2 regions of the Bacillus sp. THAF10 genome follow, and region 2 is predicted to be linked to the other one. Evidence: a T-box and tRNA genes for the amino acid it is inferred to sense, from the RefSeq annotation. Region 2 holds a T-box; the other holds one or more tRNA genes.
What was found. A T-box is a leader RNA that pairs with one kind of tRNA and senses whether it is charged. The one in region 2 lies ahead of proS (proline--tRNA ligase), so its partner is inferred to be a tRNA-Pro.
Positions count from the first base shown of each region.

Region 1: it encodes a tRNA-Pro, which carries the amino acid that the T-box ahead of proS (proline--tRNA ligase) is inferred to sense. The anticodon was not compared.

Region 1 covers NZ_CP045403.1:98,990-103,616, forward strand. The annotation lists rRNA gene FIU87_RS00485 (23S ribosomal RNA) at 1-939, shown strand, start outside; rRNA gene rrf (5S ribosomal RNA) at 1,061-1,177, shown strand; tRNA gene FIU87_RS00495 (tRNA-Val) at 1,189-1,264, shown strand; tRNA gene FIU87_RS00500 (tRNA-Thr) at 1,297-1,372, shown strand; tRNA gene FIU87_RS00505 (tRNA-Lys) at 1,377-1,452, shown strand; tRNA gene FIU87_RS00510 (tRNA-Leu) at 1,461-1,541, shown strand; tRNA gene FIU87_RS00515 (tRNA-Gly) at 1,551-1,625, shown strand; tRNA gene FIU87_RS00520 (tRNA-Leu) at 1,633-1,721, shown strand; tRNA gene FIU87_RS00525 (tRNA-Arg) at 1,745-1,821, shown strand; tRNA gene FIU87_RS00530 (tRNA-Pro) at 1,826-1,902, shown strand; tRNA gene FIU87_RS00535 (tRNA-Ala) at 1,923-1,998, shown strand; rRNA gene FIU87_RS00540 (16S ribosomal RNA) at 2,155-3,707, shown strand; rRNA gene FIU87_RS00545 (23S ribosomal RNA) at 3,913-4,627, shown strand, end outside.
Region 2 covers NZ_CP045403.1:422,478-427,104, reverse strand. The annotation lists gene FIU87_RS02315 (MalY/PatB family protein) at 1-393, opposite strand, end outside; gene proS (proline--tRNA ligase) at 411-1,844, opposite strand; T-box leader at 2,198-2,405, opposite strand; gene FIU87_RS02305 (hypothetical protein) at 2,516-3,208, opposite strand; gene FIU87_RS02300 (precorrin-2 dehydrogenase/sirohydrochlorin ferrochelatase family protein) at 3,328-3,945, opposite strand; gene FIU87_RS02295 (sirohydrochlorin chelatase) at 3,926-4,627, opposite strand, start outside.

The DNA.
Region 1 (4,627 bases), 320 kb from region 2:
CCCGCACGAAAGGCGTAACGATCTGGGCACTGTCTCAACCAGAGACTCGGTGAAATTATAGTACCTGTGAAGATGCAGGTTACCCGCGACAGGACGGAAAGACCCCGTGGAGCTTTACTGTAGCCTGATATTGAATTTTGGTACAGCTTGTACAGGATAGGTAGGAGCCTTGGAAGCCGGAGCGCTAGCTTCGGTGGAGGCGTCGGTGGGATACTACCCTGGCTGTATTGAAATTCTAACCCGCAGCCCTTATCGGGCTGGGAGACAGTGTCAGGTGGGCAGTTTGACTGGGGCGGTCGCCTCCTAAAGAGTAACGGAGGCGCCCAAAGGTTCCCTCAGAATGGTTGGAAATCATTCGCAGAGTGTAAAGGCACAAGGGAGCTTGACTGCGAGACCTACAAGTCGAGCAGGGACGAAAGTCGGGCTTAGTGATCCGGTGGTTCCGCATGGAAGGGCCATCGCTCAACGGATAAAAGCTACCCCGGGGATAACAGGCTTATCTCCCCCAAGAGTCCACATCGACGGGGAGGTTTGGCACCTCGATGTCGGCTCATCGCATCCTGGGGCTGTAGTCGGTCCCAAGGGTTGGGCTGTTCGCCCATTAAAGCGGTACGCGAGCTGGGTTCAGAACGTCGTGAGACAGTTCGGTCCCTATCCGTCGTGGGCGCAGGAAATTTGAGAGGAGCTGTCCTTAGTACGAGAGGACCGGGATGGACGCACCGCTGGTGTACCAGTTGTCTTGCCAAAGGCATAGCTGGGTAGCTACGTGCGGACGGGATAAGTGCTGAAAGCATCTAAGCATGAAGCCCCCCTCAAGATGAGATTTCCTTTTACTTCGGTAAGTAAGATCCCTGAAAGATGATCAGGTAGATAGGTTCGAGGTGGAAGCGTGGCGACACGTGCAGCTGACGAATACTAATCGATCGAGGACTTAACCCAATATGATTTACATGATGACACGATAGAATTCTTGATAGGAACACATTATCTAGTTTTGAAGGAACAAAAAAGCTTGAAAAATAGCTTGATTTTCCTTTGGAAAACCGTATAATATAATTTGTCTGGTGGCGATAGCGAAGAGGTCACACCCGTTCCCATACCGAACACGGAAGTTAAGCTCTTCAGCGCCGATGGTAGTTGGGGGCTGTCCCCCTGTGAGAGTAGGACGTTGCCAGGCGGATTAAAAATGGAGGATTAGCTCAGCTGGGAGAGCACCTGCCTTACAAGCAGGGGGTCGGCGGTTCGATCCCGTCATCCTCCACCATTATTTTTTCACGAAGTGAAAGTTTCTTATATGCCGGTGTAGCTCAGTTGGTAGAGCAACTGACTTGTAATCAGTAGGTCGTGGGTTCGACTCCTATCGCCGGCACCATCTTGTGCCATTAGCTCAGTCGGTAGAGCATCTGACTTTTAATCAGAGGGTCGAAGGTTCGAGTCCTTCATGGCACACCATTTATCATGCGGGTGTGGCGGAATTGGCAGACGCGCTAGACTTAGGATCTAGTGTCTTTGACGTGGGGGTTCGAGTCCCTTCACCCGCATTATAGTTAGCGGAAGTAGTTCAGTGGTAGAACACCACCTTGCCAAGGTGGGGGTCGCGGGTTCGAATCCCGTCTTCCGCTCCATTGAATTGCCGGGGTGGCGGAACTGGCAGACGCACAGGACTTAAAATCCTGCGGTAGGTGACTACCGTACCGGTTCGATTCCGGTCCTCGGCACCATCTTTTTCAAATTAATAGATAATGCGCCCGTAGCTCAATTGGATAGAGCGTTTGACTACGGATCAAAAGGTTAGGGGTTCGAGTCCTCTCGGGCGCGCCATTTACGGGGAGTAGCTCAGCTTGGTAGAGCACTTGGTTTGGGACCAAGGGGTCGCAGGTTCAAATCCTGTCTTCCCGACCAGTAGAAAATCATATGTTTAAGGGGCCTTAGCTCAGCTGGGAGAGCGCCTGCTTTGCACGCAGGAGGTCAGCGGTTCGATCCCGCTAGGCTCCACCAGGATGTTTTCATCTACTAGTGAAAACAACCTTCAATATTACCGATGCTCTTTGAAAACTAAACAAAACAACAGCGTCCACGTTGACCTTACGGGGTTAACATGAACGAATTTAAGTAACAAGCTAGCAACAAATTTTGAGCAACAGCTCAAACTCTTTATTGGAGAGTTTGATCCTGGCTCAGGACGAACGCTGGCGGCGTGCCTAATACATGCAAGTCGAGCGAACTTCTTAAAAGCTTGCTTTTATAGAAGTTAGCGGCGGACGGGTGAGTAACACGTGGGCAACCTGCCTGTAAGACTGGGATAACTTCGGGAAACCGGAGCTAATACCGGATAATACAAGAAACCTCCTGGTTTCTTGTTGAAAGATGGTTTCGGCTATCACTTACAGATGGGCCCGCGGCGCATTAGCTAGTTGGTGAGGTAACGGCTCACCAAGGCGACGATGCGTAGCCGACCTGAGAGGGTGATCGGCCACACTGGGACTGAGACACGGCCCAGACTCCTACGGGAGGCAGCAGTAGGGAATCTTCCACAATGGACGAAAGTCTGATGGAGCAACGCCGCGTGAGCGATGAAGGCCTTCGGGTCGTAAAGCTCTGTTGTTAGGGAAGAACAAGTGCGAGAGTAACTGCTCGCACCTTGACGGTACCTAACCAGAAAGCCACGGCTAACTACGTGCCAGCAGCCGCGGTAATACGTAGGTGGCAAGCGTTGTCCGGAATTATTGGGCGTAAAGCGCGCGCAGGCGGTTTCTTAAGTCTGATGTGAAAGCCCACGGCTCAACCGTGGAGGGTCATTGGAAACTGGGGAACTTGAGTGCAGAAGAGGAGAGTGGAATTCCACGTGTAGCGGTGAAATGCGTAGAGATGTGGAGGAACACCAGTGGCGAAGGCGACTCTCTGGTCTGTAACTGACGCTGAGGCGCGAAAGCGTGGGGAGCAAACAGGATTAGATACCCTGGTAGTCCACGCCGTAAACGATGAGTGCTAAGTGTTAGAGGGTTTCCGCCCTTTAGTGCTGCAGCTAACGCATTAAGCACTCCGCCTGGGGAGTACGGTCGCAAGACTGAAACTCAAAGGAATTGACGGGGGCCCGCACAAGCGGTGGAGCATGTGGTTTAATTCGAAGCAACGCGAAGAACCTTACCAGGTCTTGACATCCTCTGACCACTCTAGAGATAGAGCCTTCCCCTTCGGGGGACAGAGTGACAGGTGGTGCATGGTTGTCGTCAGCTCGTGTCGTGAGATGTTGGGTTAAGTCCCGCAACGAGCGCAACCCTTGATCTTAGTTGCCAGCATTCAGTTGGGCACTCTAAGGTGACTGCCGGTGACAAACCGGAGGAAGGTGGGGATGACGTCAAATCATCATGCCCCTTATGACCTGGGCTACACACGTGCTACAATGGACGGTACAAAGGGCAGCAAAACCGCGAGGTCGAGCCAATCCCATAAAACCGTTCTCAGTTCGGATTGCAGGCTGCAACTCGCCTGCATGAAGCCGGAATCGCTAGTAATCGCGGATCAGCATGCCGCGGTGAATACGTTCCCGGGCCTTGTACACACCGCCCGTCACACCACGAGAGTTTGTAACACCCGAAGTCGGTGGGGTAACCTTTTGGAGCCAGCCGCCTAAGGTGGGACAGATGATTGGGGTGAAGTCGTAACAAGGTAGCCGTATCGGAAGGTGCGGCTGGATCACCTCCTTTCTAAGGATAAAGACGCTTGTTGTTTTGTTTAGTTTTGAGAGAGCATTCTCTCAATTATGAATGGCAAATCTGACGATTTGTCTCATTTGTTCCTTGAAAACTAGATAATGTAACTAATATCAAGATATTCACAAAATATCGTTCATCTTAGTAATTTTCTAATAGATATCATCGCTGATATCGACACAGACCAATTTTGGTCAACGGTTAAGTTATTAAGGGCGCACGGTGGATGCCTTGGCACTAGGAGCCGATGAAGGACGGGACTAACACCGATATGCTTCGGGGAGCTGTAAGTAAGCGTTGATCCGGAGATTTCCGAATGGGGAAACCCACTGCTCGTAATGGAGCAGTATCCTTATCTGAATACATAGGGTATGGAAGGCAGACCCGGGGAACTGAAACATCTTAGTACCCGGAGGAAGAGAAAGCAAATGCGATTTCCTGAGTAGCGGCGAGCGAAACGGAATTAGCCCAAACCAAGAGGCTTGCCTCTTGGGGTTGTAGGACACTCTACATGGAGTTACAAAGGAACGGGGTAGATGAAGCGACCTGGAAAGGTCCGTCATAGAAGGTAAAAACCCTGTAGTTGAAACTTCGTTCCCTCCTGAGTGGATCCTGAGTACGGCGGGACACGAGAAATCCCGTCGGAAGCAGGGAGGACCATCTCCCAAGGCTAAATACTCCCTAGTGACCGATAGTGAACCAGTACCGTGAGGGAAAGGTGAAAAGCACCCCGGAAGGGGAGTGAAATAGATCCTGAAACCGTGTGCCTACAAGTAGTTAGAGCCCGTTAATGGGTGATAGCGTGCCTTTTGTAGAATGAACCGGCGAGTTACGATCCCGTGCAAGGTTAAGTCGAAGAGACGGAGCCGTAGCGAAAGCGAGTCTGAATAGGGCGCATGAGTACGTGGTCGTAG
Region 2 (4,627 bases):
ATTGTGTAAAATCGTGCAACCTTGTGTTTGAATAGTAGAAAAAAACGGATAGTACACAGGGTCCTGAACGATAACAGCATCTCCTGGTTTGGTGAGAGCTTTCAGCAAAAGATTCATCCCTGGAATAATTCCGGGACTAAACGAAATCCACTCCTGCTTCAGCTCCCAATCGTACTGCGTTTTCCACCAGTATTCTACTGCATCGTAATACCTCGCGCAAAAAGTACTATATCCATAAATCCCATGAGTAGCTTTTTGGCTAATAGCATTAACAATCTCATCTGAAACCTGGAAATCCATATCAGCAATACAAAGTGGGATGATATCCTGATCCTCGATATACCATTTGACGGAATGTGTTTTTCGGCGGTCGATAAATTGTTCTAGCTGCACAGTTGTCTCTCCTTTAATTAGTACGCTTTTGCCCAATATACCATATGCTTGGCATTTTTTCCGCAGCATACACAAGTTTTTCCTACCTCTTCCTGTTCAAAAGGCATGCATCTCGAGGTGGCGCTCGTTTCTTCTTTTATTTTTTCTTCACATGCTTGCTCGCCACACCACATCGCTTTGATGAAGCCGGCTTTGTTGTCAAGTTGATGCTTGAACTCTTCAAAGGAAGTTGCCGTACTTGTTTTTGTTTCGCGGTGTGCGCGTGCTTTTTCCAGCAGACTTGTTTGGATGTCTTCTAGTAACTCGTGAATGGTTGCTTCCAATCCTTCTAGTGGGGTGATAACCTTCTCCCCTGTGTCACGACGGACCAACACCACCTGTTGTTGTTCGATGTCGCGCGGCCCAGCTTCGAGGCGTAGTGGAATTCCCTTCATTTCGTATTCGTTAAATTTCCAGCCAGGCTTTTTGTCGCTCGCATCAATGCCAACACGGAAGGCAGCGGAAAGCTTTTCTTTTAGTTCATAGGTAAAATCAAGCACGCCAGCCTTATGCTGCGCAATTGGTACAATCATGACCTGCGTTGGAGCAATTCTTGGCGGTACAACTAGTCCTCTGTCATCGCCATGTACCATAATCATGGCGCCAATAATACGGGTCGTAAATCCCCATGAGGTTTGCTGAACGTATTCTTGTTTTCCTTCTCGGTTTAAAAATTGGATGCCAAATGCTTTGGCGAATCCGTCTCCAAGATGATGAGAGGTCGCTGATTGCAGCGCTTTTCCGTCATGCATCAGGCTCTCAATCGTATAGGTATATTTTGCTCCAGCGAACTTTTCTTTTTCGGTTTTTTGCCCTTTTATGACTGGAATGGCTAGATAGTTTTCGCAGATGTCCGCGTACACATTTAGCATTTTCACAGTTTCTTCGTGTGCTTGTTCGTCCGTTTCGTGACAAGTGTGCCCTTCCTGCCAAAGAAACTCTAGGGTGCGGAGGAAAGGCCGGGTTGTTTTTTCCCACCGCACGACATTCGCCCACTGGTTGTAAAGCTTTGGTAGGTCTCGGTAAGAATGGATGATGTTTTTGTAGTGCTCGCCAAAAAGAACTTCCGAGGTCGGGCGGACAACAAGACGTTCCTGCAGCTTTTCGTCACCACCATGTGTGACCCAGGCGACTTCTGGAGCAAAACCTTCGATATGGTCCTTCTCTTTTTGAAGCAAGCTTTCTGGAATAAAAAGTGGCATATAAACATTTTCGTGGCCAGTTTCTTTGATTTTTTTATCCAGTTCTGATTTGATGTTTTCCCACAGTGCGTAGCCGTATGGGCGAATAATCATGCTCCCTCTGACGCTCGAATAGTCGACGAGCTCTGCTTTTGTGACCACATCTGTGTACCACTGGGCAAAGTCTTCGTCCATGCTAGTAATTTTTTCTACAAATTTTTTATTGGACATGGTGGTGTGCTCCTTTTTTATAAAAATGTGTAATTTATTGAGGATGTTTGCTAGTAAAAGTAGGCAAAATTTGTGTTAACTGATCAAAATTTGCTGCTGTTTCCCTTTGGAACAACAAAAATGAATGTATCCAAGGTGGCTGAAAGGTTAATTTGGAAAGTTCGTGCCGAAACGCCCCGAGTTCGTGCCAAAACGAGGCAAGTTCATGCGAAAAGACCCCAAGTTCGTGCCAAAACAAGGCAAGTTCATGCGAAAAGACCCCAAGTTCGTGCCAAAACGAGGCAAATTCATGCCAAAAGACCCCGAGTTCGTGCCAAACCCATTTTCAACCATATAAAAAAGCCCCGCTTCACATAAGGGACCATTCCTGGCGGTACCACCCTTATTCAAAGCAAGGCTTTACTCTCAATGTTTGGTAACGGGGCTCTCCACCCGCTGCACCATTTCCGATGCAGAACTCAAGAGGCAGGTTCAAATGCTCAAACTATAGGCACCTCTCACCACACAGCGCCCTCTCTTTCTAGTCGAACTCACTCTACTAATCCTCATCAACGTCTTATCATATTTGAAAAGATTATAAAGGAGAGTTGTAATTATTGTCAATAGGTGGACGATTCTCCTAGTTCATTGATTACCAACAAGCACGGTGGTGCTTCTGTCTACTTTATAGGTTAAAGAAGATGTTCTTTCCGTTTTTCCTGTTTTGGTGGTTTGTTTGAATGTAACAAGAAAGGTATCCTTTTCGCCTCATAAGGTGTGGCCGAGGTTTCCCTCGTAATCAAGGTGTTATCATGGACTTCTTCATTAATTCCGATTTCTTTTGGGAATTTTTCGATGTCAGTTCCAGTTCCCTCGGTTGCACGAGCCACCGCTTGCTCGGCTGTAAATGGCGGGAGTGGTTCGTTTTGAAGAAAGGCAAACCCAAAGAGTGCAACAAAAATTGCTGGCGCTAAGAGGTGAACGGGCCAGGCCGATTTGTTTTTCGCTACTCTAATAAGCATCCACCGATCAACAAGCGCATAGATGGTAGCAGTAACTGCTCCTCCGATAGTAAGAAGATGAATAAATGGCTCTTCTATGAACAAACCAGGCAAGGCACCAAAAATAGTATGTAAAAGAACATAAAAAATGTGAAATGGTTTGTTCAGCTTTGAGTACAAGTATTCTATGCCAACAGAGATAAGATTTCCATAAACAATCACAAACAAAGCGACATACATTCCAAAAAAAATGGTCCAACCCAAAAAGTATTGTGAATAAGCATGTGGCTGGACATCACGAATAGACCCAAATCCAAGTATCATTGATATTACCAATATACTAATATAAGTGGCAGATAGTTTACGATAAATGTAGATTCCCAACTGACTTCGCCTCCAATCCAATGAAGATACACCTGTATTATACCTCATTATGGTAAGCATTGGATAAAATCCACACAAAAACCCACCCGCACAATCCGACAAGTACGGCTGGGTTTTGTTTATATTGGAACCTTTGTTTTACTGATCTCTTTCCATTTTTCTGCCCTGGCACTCTCATCCACTCTGTATTTTTCATCTAGTACTTCCCATAGGATCTCCCCTTTTTCTTCCTCACTAAGAGGGAGCTTTTTGACCACCTCCCTGTACGCTGCAAGGAAGGCCGTGTAGGAAATCCAAGTAGAATCAAATTGTGCTTCTAGTTCTTTTTTGAGCTTGCGGGTTAATTTGGGGCTGGAGCCGTTGGAGGTGACGGCGATTTGTAGGTGGCCGCGGCGGACGGTTGCTGGGAAGGTGACGTTGCCCTCTCCTGATTCGTCGACCACACACACGAGCTGTGTTGGCGAAAGTGAGCGGACAAGGGCTGCATTTACCTCGCGACTATTTGTTGCAAGGATGGCAAGGAACGCATGTTCAAAATCAGACACCTCTGCTCCGCGCTTCACTAAACCATATCCCCTTAACGCCGCGAGCTCCCACACCTCCTCTGAAAACTCTGGCGCAACAAAGGTAATCACAGCACCTTCAGCATCCAGCACCTTTGCTTTTCGTGCAGCAATGCGACCACCACCTGCAATAACGACCTTTTTTCCACTCAAATCAATAATCAATGGCTGCACTGCCAACCAGCTCCCTTCCTGATGCATGTTCCACCACGATGTCCTGAATAACCCTGTGACGACTTAAGGGCTCCACAAGTAAAATATCCTGGCCGTCTCGCCTGCGCTTTCGCACCTCTGCACTGACTTCATTAAGTAACAAACCAGCGAACAACAGATACGGCACGACAATTACTCTACCCTCTGCATCTTTACTAATCTCCTGAATTCCTTCTGAGAATAACGGTGTGGTAGCTGCTAGATAGCACACCTCCACTCGAGAGATATGAAACTCTCGCACCAACCCTGCTCTAATCTCATCAAACGCCTGGTGGATGGAAATGTCACTGCTTCCTCTGCCAACCAGCAGCAAAGAGTCTGTGCTCTGTATTCCACCAGTACTATCTTTTACAAGCTCCGCAAGCGCCGACACAATCCGCTCCTGCACCCCAAAGGCTTCTGTCATACTCACTTCCACCTGGGGGTATTTTTCACGAAGTGGGGCAAGTGCCGCAGGAATATCCTCCTTCATATGTCCTGCTGTTAAAAGAAAGATCGGGACGATGGTGATTTCCGTTGCACCTTGCATCACGCAGCGTTCAAAGGCTTCCGGGATAAACGGCTCGGATAATTCCAAAAAGCTCGTTTCCTGAATAGGCACATCCACCCGCTGCTTCACTTGCTCTAAAAACGACTTCGCTTC